DNA from 2 places in the Pedobacter sp. NEAU-ZC8 genome. Region 2 is predicted to be linked to the other one. Evidence: riboswitches for the same ligand, from Rfam matches in the RefSeq annotation. Region 2 holds a riboswitch; the other holds the start of a gene.
What was found. A riboswitch is a leader RNA that binds a small molecule or an ion and turns the genes downstream of it on or off. The one in region 2 is predicted to bind S-adenosylmethionine.
Positions count from the first base shown of each region.

Region 1 (3,432 bases), on a different contig from region 2:
GTTCCTGTAACATTACCGCGCTTTATGGTGCTGGCATTCTTTGTTGAGGAACAACTTTGCAACACCATTATAGCACTACACAAAATGGCTGCGATTACTAATATTCTTTTCATAAAATTGTTTTTTCATCATAACTTACACAAATCCTGCCAAAGCGTGGATCAATTAATTCCGAACCTTAATTTTGTTCATCAAAAGAACGTTATTTAAAATACACTAAAATGAAAACAGAAACCATTGCCATACATGCCGGGAACTTAGTAAAGAGTAATACGGGTGATGTTACTCAGCCACTTAGCTTATCTACCACATTTTTCAGGGATGAGAATGGTGGCTACCCAGGCGGACATATGTATAGCAGGGTCAGCAATCCAAACCGCTCCACGCTTGAAAATTTACTCGCTACGCTAGAAAAGGGTGTCGAATGTTGCGCATTTTCCTCAGGTAATGCAGCAGGAATGGCAGTATTTCAGGCGCTGAAACCTGGCAGCCACATCATCGCACCAGATGATATGTACTGGGGCTTTAAGAAACAGTTGCAGACTATTTTTAAAGACAGCCTGGAGATCGATTTTGTTGACCTCACCAACACGGAGGGCATTGCCGATTACATTAAAGAAAACACGGTGATGATCTGGATCGAAACCCCATCTAATCCACTATTGAAGATCACAGACATCAGGGCCCTCAGTGCGATTACCAAAAAGCATAATTTGATCCTGGCTTGCGACAGCACCTTTGCTTCACCGATATTACAACAACCTATTACCTTAGGTGCAGACATTGTGATGCACTCCACGACTAAATATATTGGAGGACACAGCGACGTGCTGGGCGGCGCTTTGATTACTGCGAAAAAGGATGAGTTTTGGGAACGAATCCGTAATATCCAGCAAATTGGCGGAGCAGTACCATCACCTTTCGATAGCTTCCTGTTGGTGCGAAGTATCAAAACATTGCCCTACCGCATGCGCGGGCACTGCAGCAATGGTATGGCCTTGGCGCAGTACCTGGAAAAACATCCGCAGATCGAAGCCGTTTATTATCCAGGGCTAGCCTCACATCCCCAACATCAGATCGCAAAGGAACAGATGTCTGATTTCGGTGGAATGATGTCAGTATTGATCAAAGGAGGCTTCGAAGAAGCAAAAAAGGTGGTTAATCAAGTGAAGTTGTTTGCCCAAGCGACGAGTCTTGGTGGCATAGAAAGTCTGATCGAACACCGGGCCTCTGTAGAGGGCCCTGACACCAAAACTCCGGGTAACCTACTGCGCATATCGGTTGGGCTGGAGCACGTAGATGACTTGATTGAAGATTTTAACCAAGCCCTTGGCTAATTATTTTATTTGGCAAACGTATATTTTAGCTCCAAGTATCCGAATTTTAGGCAGCTGATAATATTTTTTCAGAATAAAGTTTTGAACTTGAAGATCTAAAATATACATTTGTGACATCAGCGATGCTGAACTAATCAATACCGGTAAATGGTTTGATTTATTAAGAAGTGGCGAGAGACAGGCTCATTAACCCACTGGCAACCCTCCTAACACGAGAAGGTGCCAATTCCTGACCAGAGGGCATGGAGCCACTGGAAAAATAATATTAAACTAAATGAAAACGAACCATCAACGTCTGTTGGCAGTCAGACAAAATCATTTGCCACAATCCAACCTTCTTATCCTACCGGGAACTAACATTTGCAGAATTGTAGCTGCTGCAGATGATATGTGCTGTTGCATATCTTAAACTCAAAAATCTTCCTTTTTTGTTAAGCCATTCAATTAGGAAGGCCTCGTAACGGGGTACGCTTTTTTACAAGAATAATTTTAACTAATTTAAAGATATGTCAACTTCATATAAATTTGAAACGCTGCAACTACATGCAGGTCAAGAGATTGATCCAACTACAGGATCTCGCGCAGTACCAATTTATCAAACCACTTCTTACGGATTCAAGAACTCAGAACATGGTGCAAACCTGTTTGCATTGAAGGAATTCGGAAACATTTACACCCGTTTAATGAACCCGACGACGGATGTTTTTGAGAAGCGTATCGCTGCACTGGAGGGCGGTGTAGCTGCTGTGGCGGTAAGTTCTGGCCAGGCAGCCCAATTCCTTGCCTTGACAAACATTCTACAAGCAGGCGACAACTTTGTTTCTTCGACACACCTATATGGTGGCAGTTACAACCAGTTTAAAGTTTCTTTCAAAAAGCTGGGTATAGAAGTAAAGTTTGCACAAGGTGATAATCCTCAGGATTTTGAAGCCAAGATAGATGAGAAAACAAAGGCGATCTATGTAGAAACCATTGGAAATCCTTCGTTCAGCATTCCTGACTTTGAAAGGATCTCCTCCATAGCGCAGAAACATGATCTGCCATTGATCGTAGATAATACCTTTGGTGCTGGTGGATACCTGTTCAGGCCGCTGGAACATGGGGCGAATGTTGTTGTAGAATCGGCAACGAAGTGGATCGGCGGGCATGGTACCAGCATCGGCGGTGTAATCGTTGACGGCGGAAACTATAACTGGGGCAATGGTAAATACCCGCAGTTTACCGAACCGTCCGAAGGTTATCATGGTCTGGTGTTCAATGATGTTTTTGGAATTGGTGGTCCTTTTGGAAACATTCAATTCGCAATCCGTACAAGAGTTGAGGGTTTGCGCGACTTCGGTCCTTCCATCTCTCCTTTTAACTCCTTTTTACTGATTCAGGGTCTTGAAACCTTATCATTACGTGTACAGCGTCACGTTGAAAATGCTTTGGCTTTAGCAACATGGCTGGAGAAACATCCTGCGGTGAAGAGCGTAAGTTACCCTGGACTAGAAAGCAGTCCATATCACGCTTTAGCGAAGAAATATCTTCAGAATGGATTCGGCGCGGTGTTGTCTTTTGAACTTCATGGGGAAAAAGAACAGGCTATTACGCTGGTAGACAATCTGAAATTGGTGAGCCACTTGGCCAATGTGGGTGATGCAAAAACGTTGATCATCCAGCCTTCTGCAACAACACACCAACAGTTGAGCGCTGAAGAACAACGCCAGGCAGGTGTAACACCTACACAATTGAGAGTATCCGTTGGTATTGAACATATTGACGACATAAAAGCTGACTTTGAACAGGCATTTCAAAAGATCTCGGGTACGGATGTTGCAAGCTAATTTGAAATGAGCGAAGTACAATATTTTCATGCCGCAGAAGGCCTGACACTCGAAAGTGGTAAGCAACTGAAGAACTTCAGAGTTGCTTACCATACTTATGGCCGGCTGAATGCAAAAAAAGATAACGTGATCTGGGTTTGTCACGCACTGACGGCGAATTCAGATGTCTTTAGCTGGTGGACAGGGCTCTTCGGTAAGAAAGAGTTGTTCAATCCTGAAGAACACTATATCATATGTGCCAATGTACTTGGTTCCCATTACGGGACGAC
Region 1 is NZ_JCAJXC010000003.1:127,162-130,593, reverse strand. Features, by position in the region: gene AC5WJX_RS03765 (hypothetical protein) at 1-113, opposite strand, end outside; gene AC5WJX_RS03760 (trans-sulfuration enzyme family protein) at 222-1,337, shown strand; SAM riboswitch class I at 1,492-1,603, shown strand; gene AC5WJX_RS03755 (O-acetylhomoserine aminocarboxypropyltransferase/cysteine synthase family protein) at 1,844-3,163, shown strand; gene AC5WJX_RS03750 (homoserine O-acetyltransferase family protein) at 3,170-3,432, shown strand, end outside.
Region 1: linked by a shared signal. The riboswitch ahead of AC5WJX_RS03755 (O-acetylhomoserine aminocarboxypropyltransferase/cysteine synthase family protein) and the one ahead of metH (methionine synthase) in region 2 are both predicted to bind S-adenosylmethionine.

Region 2 (3,432 bases):
AGAAAGAGATGTTGGAAACACCACCACTCACATGTGCATGCGGCAGGTTTTCCTTAATCCAACGGGTTGCGTTGATGAAGTCTACCGCATAGTTGTTGTGCTCTTCCAGGCCAGTACCCACGGTCAGAATGTTCGGGTCAAAGATGATGTCGGCGGGGTAGAAGCCCACTTCGTTCAGCAGGATGTCGTAGGAACGCTGACAGATCTCAATCCTGCGTTCCAGGTTGTCTGCCTGTCCTTGTTCATCGAAGGCCATCACCACCACAGCTGCGCCATACTGCATGATCTTCCTTGCACTCTCCTTAAACTTCTCTTCACCTTCCTTCAGGGAGATGGAGTTCACAATACCTTTTCCCTGGATACACTTCAAACCTGCTTCAATAACCGTCCATTTGGAGGAGTCGATCATGATGGGCAGTTTCGAGATGTCCGGTTCAGAGGCGATCAGATTAAGGAACTTGGTCATGGCAGCCTCCGAATCGATCATACCCTCATCCATGTTCACATCGATGATCTGGGCACCACCTTCCACCTGCTGGCGGGCTACACTAAGTGCTCCCTCATAATCACCTCCAAGGATCAACTTGGAGAATTTAGGCGAACCGGTAATGTTGGTCCGTTCGCCGATGTTTGCGAAGATACTCTCCGGGGTGATGGTAACAGGTTCCAGTCCGCTGAGACGCAGGTGCATGTCAATGGACGGAATCTTCCTTGGTTGTACATTTTTCGCTTTCCCGGCAATGCACTTGATGTGATCAGGCGTGGTGCCGCAGCAACCACCCACGATATTCACAAAGCGATGCTCAATGAAATCTTCCACGAAGTGTGCGGTTTCATGTGGCTGCTCGTCGTAGGCGCCGAACTCATTTGGTAAACCTGCATTCGGATAAGCAGAAATGTAGCAGCCTGCTTTTGCGGAAAGCTCTTCAATGTGCGGCCGCATTTCTTTCGCACCCAGGGCACAGTTAAAACCAATACTTAACGGTTTGGCATGCGCAACCGAGTTTAAGAATGCTTCTGCCGTTTGGCCAGATAGGGTCCGGCCGGAAGCATCCGTAATCGTGCCGGAGATCATGATCTCCAGTTTACGGCCTATTTCATGTTCATACTTTTTGATGGCCACGATGGCAGCCTTTGCATTCAGCGTATCAAAGATGGTTTCAATCAGAAGTACATCAGCACCGCCGTCAACCAGTCCACGTACCTGCTCGGTATAGGCGGCTTCCAGCTCGTCGAAGTAAATGGCGCGGAAACCAGGGTCATTCACATCGGGCGACATGGAAAGCGTGCGGTTTGTCGGGCCAATGGCCCCAGCCACAAAACTCCTGCGCTCCGGGTGTTCAGCCATAAACTCCCTTACGGTTTCCTTGGCAATTCTTGCACCTTCATAGCTCAGTTCGTAAGACAGGTCTTCCATCTGGTAATCGGCCATGGAGATCCGTTGTGTGCTGAAGGTATTGGTTTCTATGATATCGGCACCTGCTTTCAGGTACTCCAGATGGATCGCCTTGATGACATCAGGGCGTGTAAGGTTTAATAAATCGTTATTCCCTTTCAGGTCGCAAGGATGATCCTTGAACCTTTCTCCTCTGAAATCAGCTTCTGTAAGCTGGTAACGTTGGATCATGGTGCCCATAGCACCATCGATAATCAGTATGCGTTTTTCGAGTTCTTCTCTAATGCTCATTTCCTAGGTAATTAAGCATACCTGCTTCGCAGATCATTGCAAAGGCGTGTATACTAAAGGCTTAATCAAGATTCCGGGGTAGGATTCGAATCACTTATCTTTCTGTAGCCGCGATGAAATGGCTCCAGTAGAATGTAGCACCTTGTAAGCACAGGTTGCTAAGACTTCGCAGGGTCTGTCCCTCCATCTTTCTCTATAAGCAGCTACAAAAATGCAACAAAGAATACTATAAAACAAGAAAAATGGATTTTAGGCCAATTAAATTGTAAACGGCGTCCAACCAGTTGCTCTGCTCCAAATATTATTCTGAACCTGGTTGCTTCCCTTTGGATAGGAGCGTCTATCTTTACCTAAAATTACCAGCTATGAAAAACCTTAAATTTCTTTGTATAAATGTCCTTGCCTGTATGCTGTTTGTGGTAACAGCTAATGCGCAGGGCCTCAGCCTGAAAAAGCAGGTCTGGCCGGATAAACATCTGATGCAAACCAAGACTTTGGTCGACATTCTTCAGAATCCAAGGGCGGCGAAGCCGAACATTTACAACATCGGATTCGTGAGTAACATCCAGGGTGCAAAGAAACTTGCTGCGGCAAGTAAAGAAGAAGGGCTGGCACAGCTTAAATCCGAATTAAAGGATAAACCGAAGACCAGCCCGATTGTCATTTATTGTGGCTGTTGCCCCTTTGAGCATTGCCCGAATGTAAAGCCCGCTTTTAATATGCTGCAAAAGCTAGGCTATACCAATGCCAAGATCCTGAACCTTCCAACCAGCATCAAAGCCGATTGGACGGATAAAGGTTATCCTATGGCAAAATAGTTACAGGTTGTTGTAACTGCATTGACTTAAGAAATCCATGCCAGGCATGCCGATTGGTGCGCCTGGCGGCATTTCAGTAGCTTCAGGAGTTACAAACTTGTTGGGTTCCCGTTTAAATTCATCTATTTGCGACAGCGCGAACAGGTAGGTCGACTTATCCCTTGCATCAGCATTGGGCAGTTTGTTATTCATCCAGGTTTTAAGTTCTTCAAGTTCATACAAGGCCTGCCCGCGTACAACTTCAGAAGCTCTGGTATTCGCTGCAAGCATGATCAGGTATTTCAGCACCTGGTTATTCACCACGGTCTGTAGTTCTCCTTTATAGCCCTTTTCTTTTCCAGTCTTCCAGGTTTTTTCAACTAGCCGGTCAGCAACTTCTATAAAGCTTGGGTTCTTTTTGTCTCTGGCATTATACTCGATCAAGCGGCTCGCCCGTTCAGCATCCAGCAGGTAAGACAGCGTAGTACTGGCGGCTGATTCGGCTGCAGCGATCGGGTCGAATGTTGGTCCGGTATGTCCTTTAAACGTCTCTATGGAAGCCGGATAACCGGAAGGACGTGGTGGAATCTTTTGGATCAGCTGCTCAGGCAGCGCCAATGCATCGGGTGTAATGGTCGACATCAAGGACTCGAATGCCTGCCATTGCACTTTCGGGTCTACCATCCGTGTGGTTACTTGTCCGTCGTTCTTAACGGCGTGCGTGAAATACAAGCCACCTATGGACTTCGCTACCGCTTCGATCTGAAAGCGGTGCAGCAAATATGCCGGCACCAGAACTTCTTCCAGGGTTGACATGGGTTCACCATCACGGATTGCTTTTTCAGAAAAACGTTCCAGTACAGCCGCTCTGACGGTCATGATGTTCGTCATCTGGTCGATCGGATTTTCCCCATCATCCCACTGGTGCGAAGTCGGATGTGCATTGCC
Region 2 is NZ_JCAJXC010000008.1:127,470-130,901, reverse strand. Features, by position in the region: gene metH (methionine synthase) at 1-1,687, opposite strand, end outside; SAM riboswitch class I at 1,779-1,889, opposite strand; gene AC5WJX_RS08560 (rhodanese-like domain-containing protein) at 2,053-2,505, shown strand; gene AC5WJX_RS08555 (zinc-dependent metalloprotease) at 2,506-3,432, opposite strand, start outside.